Linked DNA regions of Variovorax terrae. The protein of the gene in region 1 binds, or shares a complex with, the protein of each later gene. Links are inferred from orthologs where the notes say so. Each region holds a gene or a part of one and is shown on either strand. Other genes may lie near its edges.

What was found.
Region 2: the proteins of dnaN (region 1) and MMF98_RS08815 are in contact, whole or in part, in a cryo-EM structure (PDB 8GIZ), measured with the Escherichia coli proteins. The link is inferred for Variovorax terrae from one-to-one orthologs.

Annotation. Positions count from the first base shown.
Region 1 is NZ_JALGBI010000003.1:300,197-305,419, forward strand. The notes cover bases 2,337-5,223. They hold dnaN (DNA polymerase III subunit beta), read right to left. Parts: upstream 4,390-5,223; coding sequence 3,283-4,389; downstream 2,337-3,282. Other genes in these bases: gyrB (DNA topoisomerase (ATP-hydrolyzing) subunit B), read right to left, coding at 2,337-3,175; dnaA (chromosomal replication initiator protein DnaA), read right to left, coding at 4,664-5,223. In the rest of the region: MMF98_RS20820 (DNA/RNA helicase domain-containing protein), read left to right, coding at 1-335; more of gyrB, read right to left, coding at 575-2,336. UniProt on the Escherichia coli protein: Confers DNA tethering and processivity to DNA polymerases and other proteins. Acts as a clamp, forming a ring around DNA (a reaction catalyzed by the clamp-loading complex) which diffuses in an ATP-independent manner freely and bidirectionally along dsDNA.
Region 2 is NZ_JALGBI010000001.1:1,867,617-1,872,946, reverse strand. The notes cover bases 1,134-4,127. They hold MMF98_RS08815 (DNA polymerase III subunit delta'), read right to left. Parts: upstream 3,142-4,127; coding sequence 2,125-3,141; downstream 1,134-2,124. Other genes in these bases: mltG (endolytic transglycosylase MltG), read right to left, coding at 3,820-4,127; tmk (dTMP kinase), read right to left, coding at 3,138-3,815; MMF98_RS08820 (PilZ domain-containing protein), read right to left, coding at 1,749-2,111; MMF98_RS08825 (TatD family hydrolase), read right to left, coding at 1,134-1,679. Also shown: MMF98_RS08835 (LysR family transcriptional regulator), read right to left, coding at 1-215; MMF98_RS08830 (ankyrin repeat domain-containing protein), read right to left, coding at 217-876; more of MMF98_RS08825, read right to left, coding at 873-1,133; more of mltG, read right to left, coding at 4,128-4,815; CAF17-like 4Fe-4S cluster assembly/insertion protein YgfZ, read left to right, coding at 4,870-5,330. UniProt on the Escherichia coli protein: Part of the beta sliding clamp loading complex, which hydrolyzes ATP to load the beta clamp onto primed DNA to form the DNA replication pre-initiation complex.

The sequences.
Region 1 (5,223 bases):
GTGAAGTGGGTTGCCCTTATGCCGTGCGGGGTTTCGACTACCACTATCTGGGCTTGATCTGGCTGGACGATCTGCTTTGGCGTGATGGCCGCTGGGTAGTTCAAGTGGATAGGGTTCTTGAGAGCGGGATTTCTGTGATAACCGCGCGCGCAGCAAAAGAAGGGGCTTTCGCGCCTTTTGGCCCGCATGGAGAGTTGCTGCGTCACAAGGTTGCACAAGCCTATCGGATTCTGATGACACGAGCGATTCATGGCTTGTATGTGTGGGCATCCGATGAGGAGACCCGTGCTCATTTGAGAGCATCGCTGGGCAAAGCGTTGCCGGCTTCTTCGTGAGCTTGGATCAACCTGATGTGCTCTCGAGTACATCAGGCATACGTCACCACTACATTGTCAAACGAAGCCGATCCACAGATGAGTCACGATCGTTGGAGAACTGGGCTGCGCAGCATCCGACGACCTAGCAATTGTCTTAAAAGAAAAGGGACGGCAGCCTGCCGTCCCTTTCTATCCGGATCGGGCGAATCTGTTCGCCAACGTTATACAGACTACATCGCTTGTGTTATCGAATGTGACTACACATCAATATTCGCCGCCCTCAACGCATTCGTCTCAATGAAGTCCCGCCGCGGCTCCACCTCATCCCCCATCAGCATGGTGAACACGCGGTCGGCCTCGATGGCGTCGTCGATCTGCACGCGCAGCAGGCGGCGCACGTTCGGGTCCATCGTGGTTTCCCAGAGCTGGGCGGGGTTCATTTCACCCAAGCCCTTGTAGCGCTGGCGGGCGGTGGCGCGCTCGGCTTCGCCGATCAGCCACTTCATGGCCTGGCGGAAGTCGCTCACTTTTTCTTCCTTTTGCCGCTCGCCTTCGCCGCGCGTCACGCGGGCGCCTTCGCTCAGCAGGCCGCGGAAGGTGTCGGCGGCTTCGGCCAGTGTTGCGTAGTCGGCGCCGTGCACGAAGTCTTGCGTGATGACGCTGCTCTTGATGTTGCCGTGGTGGCGGCGGCTGATGCGCAGCAGCGGCTTGTCGGTGCGGACGTCGAACTCGCCGGCCACTTCGGCGGGCACGCCGTTGGTGGCCAGCTCGCGCAGCTTGGCCTGCAGCAGCACGGCGCTGGCTTCGGCATCGGCCACGCTGTCGAGGTTCAGGCTCACGCCGTCGGCGATGGCGCGCAGCGCCTCGGCGTCCATGAAGCCCGAGAGGCGCGCGATCACGCTTTCGGCCAGCTGGTGCTTGCGCGCCAGCTCGGCCAGGGTGTCGCCGGCCAGGGTCTGGCCGGCCTCGCCGCCGGTGAACACGTTGGCGTCCTTGAGCGCCACGCGCAGCAGGAAGCTGTCGAGTTCGTTGCCGTCTTTCAGGTACTGCTCGTCCTTGCCCACCTTCACCTTGTAGAGCGGCGGCTGGGCGATGTAGATGTGGCCGCGTTCCACCAGCTCGGGCATCTGGCGGTAGAAGAAGGTGAGCAGCAGCGTGCGGATGTGGGCGCCGTCCACGTCGGCGTCGGTCATGATGATGATGCGGTGGTAGCGCAGCTTGGCCACGTTGAAGTCGTCCGCGCCCGCCGTGCCGCCCACGCCGCCGGCCTTGCCGATACCGGTGCCCAGCGCGGTGATGAGCGTGAGGATTTCATTGCTGGTGAGCAGCTTCTCGTAGCGCGCCTTCTCCACGTTCAGGATCTTGCCGCGCAGCGGCAGGATGGCCTGGAATTTGCGGTCGCGGCCTTGCTTGGCCGAGCCGCCGGCGGAGTCGCCCTCCACGATGTAGATCTCGCACAGCGCCGGGTCTTTCTCCTGGCAGTCGGCCAGCTTGCCGGGCAGGCCCATGCCGTCGAGCACGCCCTTGCGGCGGGTCATCTCGCGGGCCTTGCGCGCGGCTTCGCGGGCGCGCGCGGCTTCGACGATCTTGCCGCAGATGATCTTGGCGTCGTTGGGGCGCTCCTGCAGGTAGTCGGCCAGCAGCTTGCTCACGATGTCTTCCACCGGGCCGCGCACTTCGCTGGAAACGAGCTTGTCCTTGGTCTGGCTGCTGAACTTGGGCTCGGGCACCTTCACGCTGAGCACGCAGCACAGGCCTTCGCGCATGTCGTCGCCGGTGACCTCGACCTTGGCCTTCTTGGCCAGCTCGGTTTCCTCGATGTACTTGTTGATGACGCGGGTCATCGCGGCGCGCAGGCCGGTCAGGTGGGTGCCGCCGTCGCGCTGCGGGATGTTGTTGGTGAAGCACAGCACGCTCTCGTTGTAGCCGCTGTTCCACTGCATCGCCACTTCCACCCCGATGTTGGTGCCGTGTTCGCTCTGGCGGTCGCCCATGGCGTGGAACACGTTGGGGTGCAGGACGGTCTTGCCCTTGTTGATGAAGTCCACGAAGCCCTTGACGCCGCCGGCGCCGGCGAAGTCGTCTTCCTTGCCGCTGCGCTCGTCCTTCAGGCGGATGCGCACGCCGTTGTTGAGGAAGCTCAGTTCGCGCAGGCGCTTGCTCAGGATCTCGTAGTGGAAGTCGTAGTTTTCCTTGAAGATCTCGGTGTCGGGCAGAAAGTGCACCTCGGTGCCGCGCTTCTCGGTCGGGCCGGTCACCTTCATGGGCGAGACCTCGACGCCGTCCACCGCCTCCACCAGGCGGTGCTGCACCACGCCGCGGGCAAACTCGATCAGGTGCACCTTGCCTTCGCGCCGCACCGTGAGGCGCAGCCATTTGCTCAGCGCGTTGACGCAGCTCACGCCCACGCCGTGCAGGCCGCCCGAGACCTTGTAGCTGTTCTGGTTGAACTTGCCGCCGGCGTGCAGCTCGGTCAGCGCGATCTCGGCGGCCGAGCGCTTGGGCTCGTGCTTGTCGTCCATCTTCACGCCGGTGGGGATGCCGCGGCCGTTGTCCACCACGCTGATGGAGTTGTCGGTGTGGATGGTCACCATGATGTCGTCGCAGTGGCCGGCCAGTGCCTCGTCGATGGAGTTGTCCACCACCTCGAACACCAGGTGGTGCAGGCCGGTGCCGTCGGAGGTGTCGCCGATGTACATGCCGGGGCGCTTGCGCACCGCTTCCAGGCCCTCGAGGATCTGGATGGCGCCTTCGCCATAGCCTTCGGAAGCGCCGGCCTGGTGGGCGTCGATCTTGGGCTGGAAGTTGGAGCTTTCTTCCGTGGGGGCGGCTTCGTTCAGCTTGTTGTCTTCGGTCATGGTCAGCGTGGTTTCCGGGCGGAAATCTCCAGTATCTAAACTCTTGAAGGACCAAACCCGCGGATGTCCGCGGGCTGTGGTCGTTGTTTGCTACGTTTTTTGTAGCATCAGATGCGCATCGGCATCACCACGTACTTGAAGGTGGCGTTGTCGGGAATGGTCAGCAGCGCCGAGCTGTTGGAGTCGGCCAGATCGACCTTCACCATCTCCTGGCCCATGTTGGCCAGCGCGTCGATCAGGTAGGTGACGTTGAAGCCGATCTCGATGGCGTCGCCGCCGTAGTCGATGTCGAGCTCGTCCACCGCTTCTTCCTGCTCGGCGTTGTTGGAGGCCACGCGCAGCGTGCCGGGCTCGATGTTCAGGCGCACGCCCTTGAACTTCTCGCTGGTCAGGATGGCGGTGCGCTGCAGGCTGGCCAGGAGCGGCGCGCGGCCCAGCGTCACGCTGTTCTTGTGGTTCTTGGGGATCACGCGGTTGTAGTCGGGGAACTTGCCCTCCACCAGCTTGGTGACGAACTCCATGCCGCCGAAGCTGAACTTGGCCTGGTTGTTGGCGAACTGCATCTCGATGGCGCCTTCGGCGTCGGACAGCAGGCGCTGCATTTCGAGCACGGTCTTGCGCGGCAGGATCACCTCCTGGCGCGGCACTTCCACGTCGAGCGTGGCGGAGGCAAAGGCCAGGCGGTGGCCGTCGGTGGCCACTAGGCTGAGCTGCTGGCCCTCGGCCACGAACAGGATGCCGTTGAGGTAGTAGCGGATGTCGTGCACGGCCATCGCGAAGCTCACCTGGTTCAGCAGGTCTTTCAGCGTCTTCTGCGGCACGCTGAACACGGGGCCGAAGTTGGCGGCCTCCTGCACCAGCGGAAAGTCTTCGGCCGGCAGCGTCTGCAGCGTGAACTTGCTCTTGCCGCCCTTGAGGATCAGCTTGTTCTGGCTCGACTCCAGGCTCACGGTCTGGTCGGCCGGCATGGTGCGCAGGATGTCGATGAGCTTGCGCGCGCCCACGGTGGTGGTGAAGTTGCCGGCATCGCCGTCCAGCTCGGCCGTGGTGCGGATCTGGATCTCCAGGTCGCTGGTGGTGAGCTGCACCGAGCCGCCGGTCTTGCGGATCAGCACGTTGGCCAGGATGGGCAGGGTGTGCCGCCGCTCCACGATGCCCGCGACCGACTGCAAAACCGAGAGAACCTTGTCTTGTGTTGCCTTCAGAACAATCATGTCAACCTCTTCTTGATTTCTTTAATTCAAATGAGTCGTAGTAGATAAGGCGCGCGCGGCGCTGTGGACTTCGCCATTTTCGCCTGTTTTATCAAGCACTTGGCCCCCAGCGAAGCCTGTGCACAGCCCTGCTTCCGGGTTGTCGCGGCCCGGTGGACACTTCCGCGCCGGCGCCCGGGCATGTGGACAACCGGGCCGTTGTGCCGGAACTGTCCCCAGGCTTGCCCGAACCGCGCTGCGGGTCGTGGGAGTTGATGGCGGTTTCATGATGAGGTCAGCCCTTCAGCGTCTGTTCGAGGACGTGCAGCTGCTGGTTGAGCTCGGTCAGTTGCTGGCGCTCGCCGGAGATCTTGCGCACGGCGTGCAGCACCGTGGTGTGGTCGCGCCCGCCGAACAATTCTCCGATTTCCGGAAGGCTTTTCTGTGTCAGTTCCTTGGCCAGGTACATCGCAATCTGCCGCGGGCGGGCAATGGAGGCCGGCCGCTTCTTGGAGTACATGTCGGCGACCTTGATCTTGTAGTAGTCGGCCACCGTCTTCTGGATGTTCTCGACCGAGATCTGGCGGTTCTGGATGCTCAGCAGGTCGCGCAGCGCCTCGCGCGCCAGCATGATCGAGATTTCCTTCTGGTTGAAGCGCGAATAGGCCAGGATCTTGCGCAGCGCGCCCTCGAGCTCGCGCACGTTGGAGCGCACGTTCTTGGCCACGAAGAAGGCCACTTCCTCGGGCATCTCGGCGCCCTCGGCGCGCGCCTTGCTGATCAGGATGGCCACGCGCATCTCGAGCTCGGGCGGCTCGATCGCCACCGTCAGGCCCGAGTCGAAGCGCGACACCA
Region 2 (5,330 bases), on another replicon or contig:
CGGGCCGAGGCCAGCACGGCCCGCCCGAGCGGCGTCAGCCGCACCCAGCCGCGCCCCCGGTCGAACACCGCAGCGCCAAAGACCTCCTCCACCTCGGCGAGCGCCTTCGACACGGCCGCCGCCGTGACGTGAAGCCGTTCGGCCGCCTGCGCCAGGCTCTCGGCTTCGCTGACCGCCAGGACGATCCTCAGATGCCTGAGCTTGAGGCTGCGCATCTCACCACTTGCCCTTGGGCTGCCGGCCGCGCACGAACGCGGCGATGATGTCGGCCGATTCCTTGCGGTTGGCGCGCTGGGCGAAGTCGATGGCGCTGAGGTCCTGCTGGTTCTTGAGCAGCGGGTCGGCGCCCTCTTCCAGCAGCAGCTTCACCGCCGAGGCGCTGCCGTAGAACGCCGCCATCATCAGCGGCGTGGTGCCATTGGGCGAGGCGGCGTCGATGTAGGCGCTGTTGTCCAGCAGCAGCCGCATGACGTCGAGGTGGCTGTTGGTGGCCGCGTAGTGCAGCGGCGCCCAGCCGGTCTTGTTGACGCTGGCATCGCGCTCGATCAGCTTTCGGGCGATGTCGAGCTGCCCTTTGAGCGCCGCAATCATCAGCGGGCTTTCACCCTGGGCGTTGAGGACATCGACATCGGTCTTGGGCCAGTCGATCAATACCTGCGCCACCTTGAGCGACGGTTCGCGCAGCGCGAGGTAGAGGCCGTTCTGCCCCTTCGGATCGGGCGTATTGGGGTCGAAGCCGCGCTGCAGCAGGCGCGTCATGGCCGCCGCATTGTCCTGCTTGATGGCAACGAAAAAATCCTCGTAGGAGCCGGCATGACAAACATTAAATCCAATTAAAACAATCAAATAAATTAAATTCTTAAAGTAATTTCTCATGATTGAACTCCCTTGAACAGGCGCTCGAAATTGGCGCTCGTAACCTCGGCAATCTGTTCCATCGGGAGCTGCTTCAGATCGGCCACCTGACGGGCCACGTAGGGCACGTAGGAGGGGTTGTTGGTCTTGCCGCGGTAAGGCACGGGGGCCAGATAGGGGCTGTCGGTCTCGATCAGCAGGCGGTCCAGCGGCACGAAGGCCGCCACGTCGCGCAGGTCCTGCGCGTTCTTGAAGGTCAGGATGCCGGAGAACGAGATATAGAACCCCAGGTCCAGCGCAGCCCGGGCCACCTGTGCGGTTTCGGTGAAGCAATGGAACACCCCGCCGGCCGCGCCACGGGAGCCGTCCTCGCCCTCCTCCTTCAGGATGGCCAGCGTGTCGGCCGAGGCGCTGCGGGTGTGGATCACCAGCGGCTTGCCGCACTGGCGCGCGGCGCGGATGTGGGTGCGAAAGCGCTCGCGCTGCCACTCCATGTCGGCCAGCGTGCGGCCGCCCTTGCGCTCGTCCATCTGGTAGTAGTCGAGCCCGGTTTCGCCGATGGCCACCACGCGCGGCTGCGCGGCGCGCTCGAGCAGGTCCTGCAGGCTGGGCTCGGTAACGCCTTCGTTGTCGGGGTGCACGCCCACGGTGGCCCAGAAGTTGTCATAGCGCATGGCCAGCGCATGGACCGAATCGAACTCCTCCAGCGTGGTGCAGATGCACAGCGCCCGGTCCACCTGCGCCTCGGCCATGGCCTGGCGGATCTGCGGCAGCTGTGCGGCCAGTTCGGGAAAGCTCAGGTGGCAATGCGAGTCGACAAACATGGAATATCAATGAAAAGGGCCGCAGGTCCAGGTGCTGCGGTCATTGGGCGCTACGAAAACCGTAGCAGATCAAATGGTCTGGGTCGGCCGTTCCGACGCCAGGTGCCCGCCCAGCAGCTCTTCGATCCTGATCTTGAGCAGGCGCGACTTCTCGTCGGCCGGAAACCGGATGCCCACGCCCTGCGTGCGGTTGCCCGCGGCGCGCGGCGGCGTGACCCAGGCCACCTTGCCGGCCACCGGGTAGCGCTGCGGGTCTTCGGGCAGCGACAGCAGCACGTAGACATCATCGCCCAGCCGGTAGTCGCGCGTCGTCGGGATGAAGATGCCGCCTTCGGAGAACAAGGGAATGTAGGCGGCGTAAAGGGCCGCCTTTTCCTTGATGGCGAGCTGGATGACGCTGGGGCGCGGGGTGGTGGGAGAAGGATTGCTCATGGGCAGCGAAGGCTCAGGGCCTCGAGTTTAGGGCCAGGCGGGCCTGGCTCACAAGCGCCTCCAGCATCAGTCCGGCATTGAACGGGTGTTCCACGGTGCGCGCGGCCTGGCCCAGGTCGCGCGACCAGCGGGTCAGCGCCGCCAGCGACGCGGTGGGAGCGGCCGGCAGGTCGGCTGCCGCGAAGAAGCGGGGCTGCGCGCCGGCCTGCAGCGCCAGCAGGTCGTGGCAGAGCTTTTGCAAGGCATCGACGGCGTGCGCCGGAGCCCAGTTGGCCAGCGCGCCGGCATCGCCGCGCGCCATGGCCCGGGGCAGCAGCGCCCACAGCTTGGGATCGCGCCCGGACTGCGCGAAGCCCAGCGCGTCGTCGGGCCGGCCGCCGGCCGCGCGCAGCAGGGCCGGCGCGTCGGCAGAGGCCACGCCCTGCTGCTGCAGCCAGGCCAGCGCCGCGGGCGCCTCCGGCCAGACCATGGTGTGGCCCAGGCAGCGGCTGCGGATGGTGGGCAGCAGTTGATGCGAGGCTTCGCTGGCGAGCACGAATTTCACGTCGCCGGGCGGCTCCTCGAGTGTCTTGAGCAAGGCGTTGGCCGTCACCGTGTTCATGCGCTCGGCCGGGTACACCAGCACGGCCTTGCCGCGGCCGCGGGCGCTGGTGCGCTGGGCAAACTCCACGGCGTCGCGCATGGCCTCGACGCGGATCTCCTTGCTGGGCTTGCGCTTCTTGTCGTCGATGTCGGCCTGGGCCTTCTCGCTGAGCGGCCAGCCGAGCTCCAGCATCGCGGTTTCGGGCATCAGCACGCACAGGTCGGCATGGGTGCGCACCTCGATCGCATGGCAGCTGCCGCAGTGCCCGCAGGCACCCTGGGCCGTGGGCTGCTCGCACAGCCAGGCGCGCGCCAGCTCGAAGCCCAGGCGGTACTGGCCCAGGCCCGACGGGCCCTGCAGCAGCCAGGCATGGCCGCGCTGGGCCAGCAGGCCGCCGAGCTGCTCGCCCAGCCACGGCGCCAGCGCAGCGCCGGCCGCCGCCGTCATGCCGGCCCCCCGTTGGGAGCCACCATGATGGCCAGCCAGCCGCGCCGCACGAAGGCGCTGGTGAGCTGCTGCCAGACCTTGTGCCGGTCCTGCGCCGCGTCGATGCGCGCGAAACGCTGCGGCGCCTGCGCCGCGCGTTGCCCGTAGCCCTCGGCCACGCGCCTGAAAAACTCGATCGGCTGGGCCTCGAAGCGGTCCGGCAGGCGGGCGCCGGCCAGCCGCTGGGCCGCGATCTCGGGCGCCAGGTCGAACCACACGGTCAGGTCGGGTTGGCGCACGAAATCCGGCTGAGGTCCAGGAACAGCCTGGACCCATTGCTCCAGTTTTGATAGCACGGCGAAGTCGAAGCCGCGCCCGCCGCCCTGGTAGGCGAAGGTGGCATCGGTGAAGCGGTCGCACAGCACCACGTCGCCGCGTGCCAGCGCCGGCTCGATCACCTGCTGCAGATGGTCGCGCCGCGCGGCGAAGATCAGCAGCGCCTCGGTCAGCGCGTCCATGGCGTCGTTGAGCACCAGGGCGCGCAGCTTCTCGGCCAGCGGCGTGCCGCCGGGCTCGCGCGTGAGCGTCACGGTGCGGCCCTGGGCGCGCAGGGCGGTGGCAAGGCCTTCGATGTGGGTCGATTTGCCGGCGCCGTCGATGCCTTCGAAAGTGATGAAGAGGCCCGGTTTGCTCATCGGTTCATTGCCCGCGCTGGAATTTGTTGACGGCCCGATTGTGCTCGTCCAGCGAATCGCTGAAGTGGCTGGAGCCGTCGCCGCGCGCCACGAAATAGAGCGCCTTGGTGCGGGCCGGCTGCACGGCGGCCAGCAGTGCCGCCTTGCCCGGCATGGCGATCGGCGTGGGTGGCAGGCCGGTGCGGGTGTAGGTGTTCCAGGGCGTGTCGGCCTGCAGGTCACGCTTGCGCAGGTTGCCGTCGAAGCTGGCGCCCAGGCCATAGATCACCGTCGGGTCGGTCTGCAGCGGCATGCCGATGCGCAGGCGGTTGACGAACACGCCGGCGATCTGCGCGCGGTCGGCCGCCCGGCCGGTTTCCTTCTCGACGATGCTCGACAGGGTCAGGGCCTCGTCCGGGGTCTTCAGCGGCAGGCCCGGCGCGCGCAGCGCCCAGGCGGCCTCGAGCTTCCTGTCCATGGCGCGCAGGGCGCGGCGCAGCACGGCCAGGTCGGTCGAGCCCTTGGCGTAGGTGTAGGTGTCGGGGAAGAAACGCCCTTCGGGCGGCTGGCCCGGCCGGCCCAGCAGGCTCATGACGGCCTCGTCCGAGAGGCCGCTGGCCTCCGGCTTGAGCTGGTCGGCCTTGGCCAGCGCGTCGCGCACCTGGCGGAAGGTCCAGCCCTCGACCAGGGTGACGGAGCGCAGGGCTTCCTCGCCGCGCACCAGTTTCTGCAGCAGGCTGCGCGGCGTGGTGCCGGCCTCGATCTCGTAGCTGCCGGCCTTGATCTGGCGGCCCTGCCCCGAGAAACGGAACCAGCCGTACAGCAGGTCCGCATTGACGCGGGTACCGGTGTCGGCCACGGCCTGAGCCACACCGCGCGGGGTGGTGCCGGACTCGATGGACAGGTCCACGGTGGCGGCCGGCAGCGCCAGCGGCTGGTTCACCCACCACAGCGCCCAGGCCGAGCCGGCCAGGGCCGCCAGCGCCGCTGACAGGAAAACGAACAGGAATAGCCGACGCACCGGGTTGCAGCCCCACAAAGTGAAATGGATTGAAGCGACGATGATAATTCACGCATGACGCACCCACTGAACGGCATTGCCCCCCTGCCCCACCTGGGCATCATCCGTGTCGAGGGCGAAGACGCCGCCAAATTCCTCCAGGGCCAGTTGACGCAGGACTTCGTGCTGCTGGAACCGTCCGAGGCGCGACTGGCGGCGTTCTGTTCACCCAAGGGCCGCATGCAGGCCAGCTTCGTCGGCTTCAGGCGCGGCCCGGCCGAGATCCTGCTGGTGTGCAGCCGCGACCTGCTGGCCCCCACGCTCAAGCGGCTGTCGATGTTCGTGCTGCGGGCCAAGGCGCGGCTCAGCGATGCCAGCGCCGACCATGCGCTCTTCGGCATCGCCGGGAATGCTCTCAAAACCATAGCGCCCGATGACCACCCGGCCTGGACCTTAAGCACTTTTGGTTCTGAAAATCTGGTTCACCTGTATCCCGCCGACGGCCAGCCGCGCGCGCTCTGGGTCGCGCCGGCCGG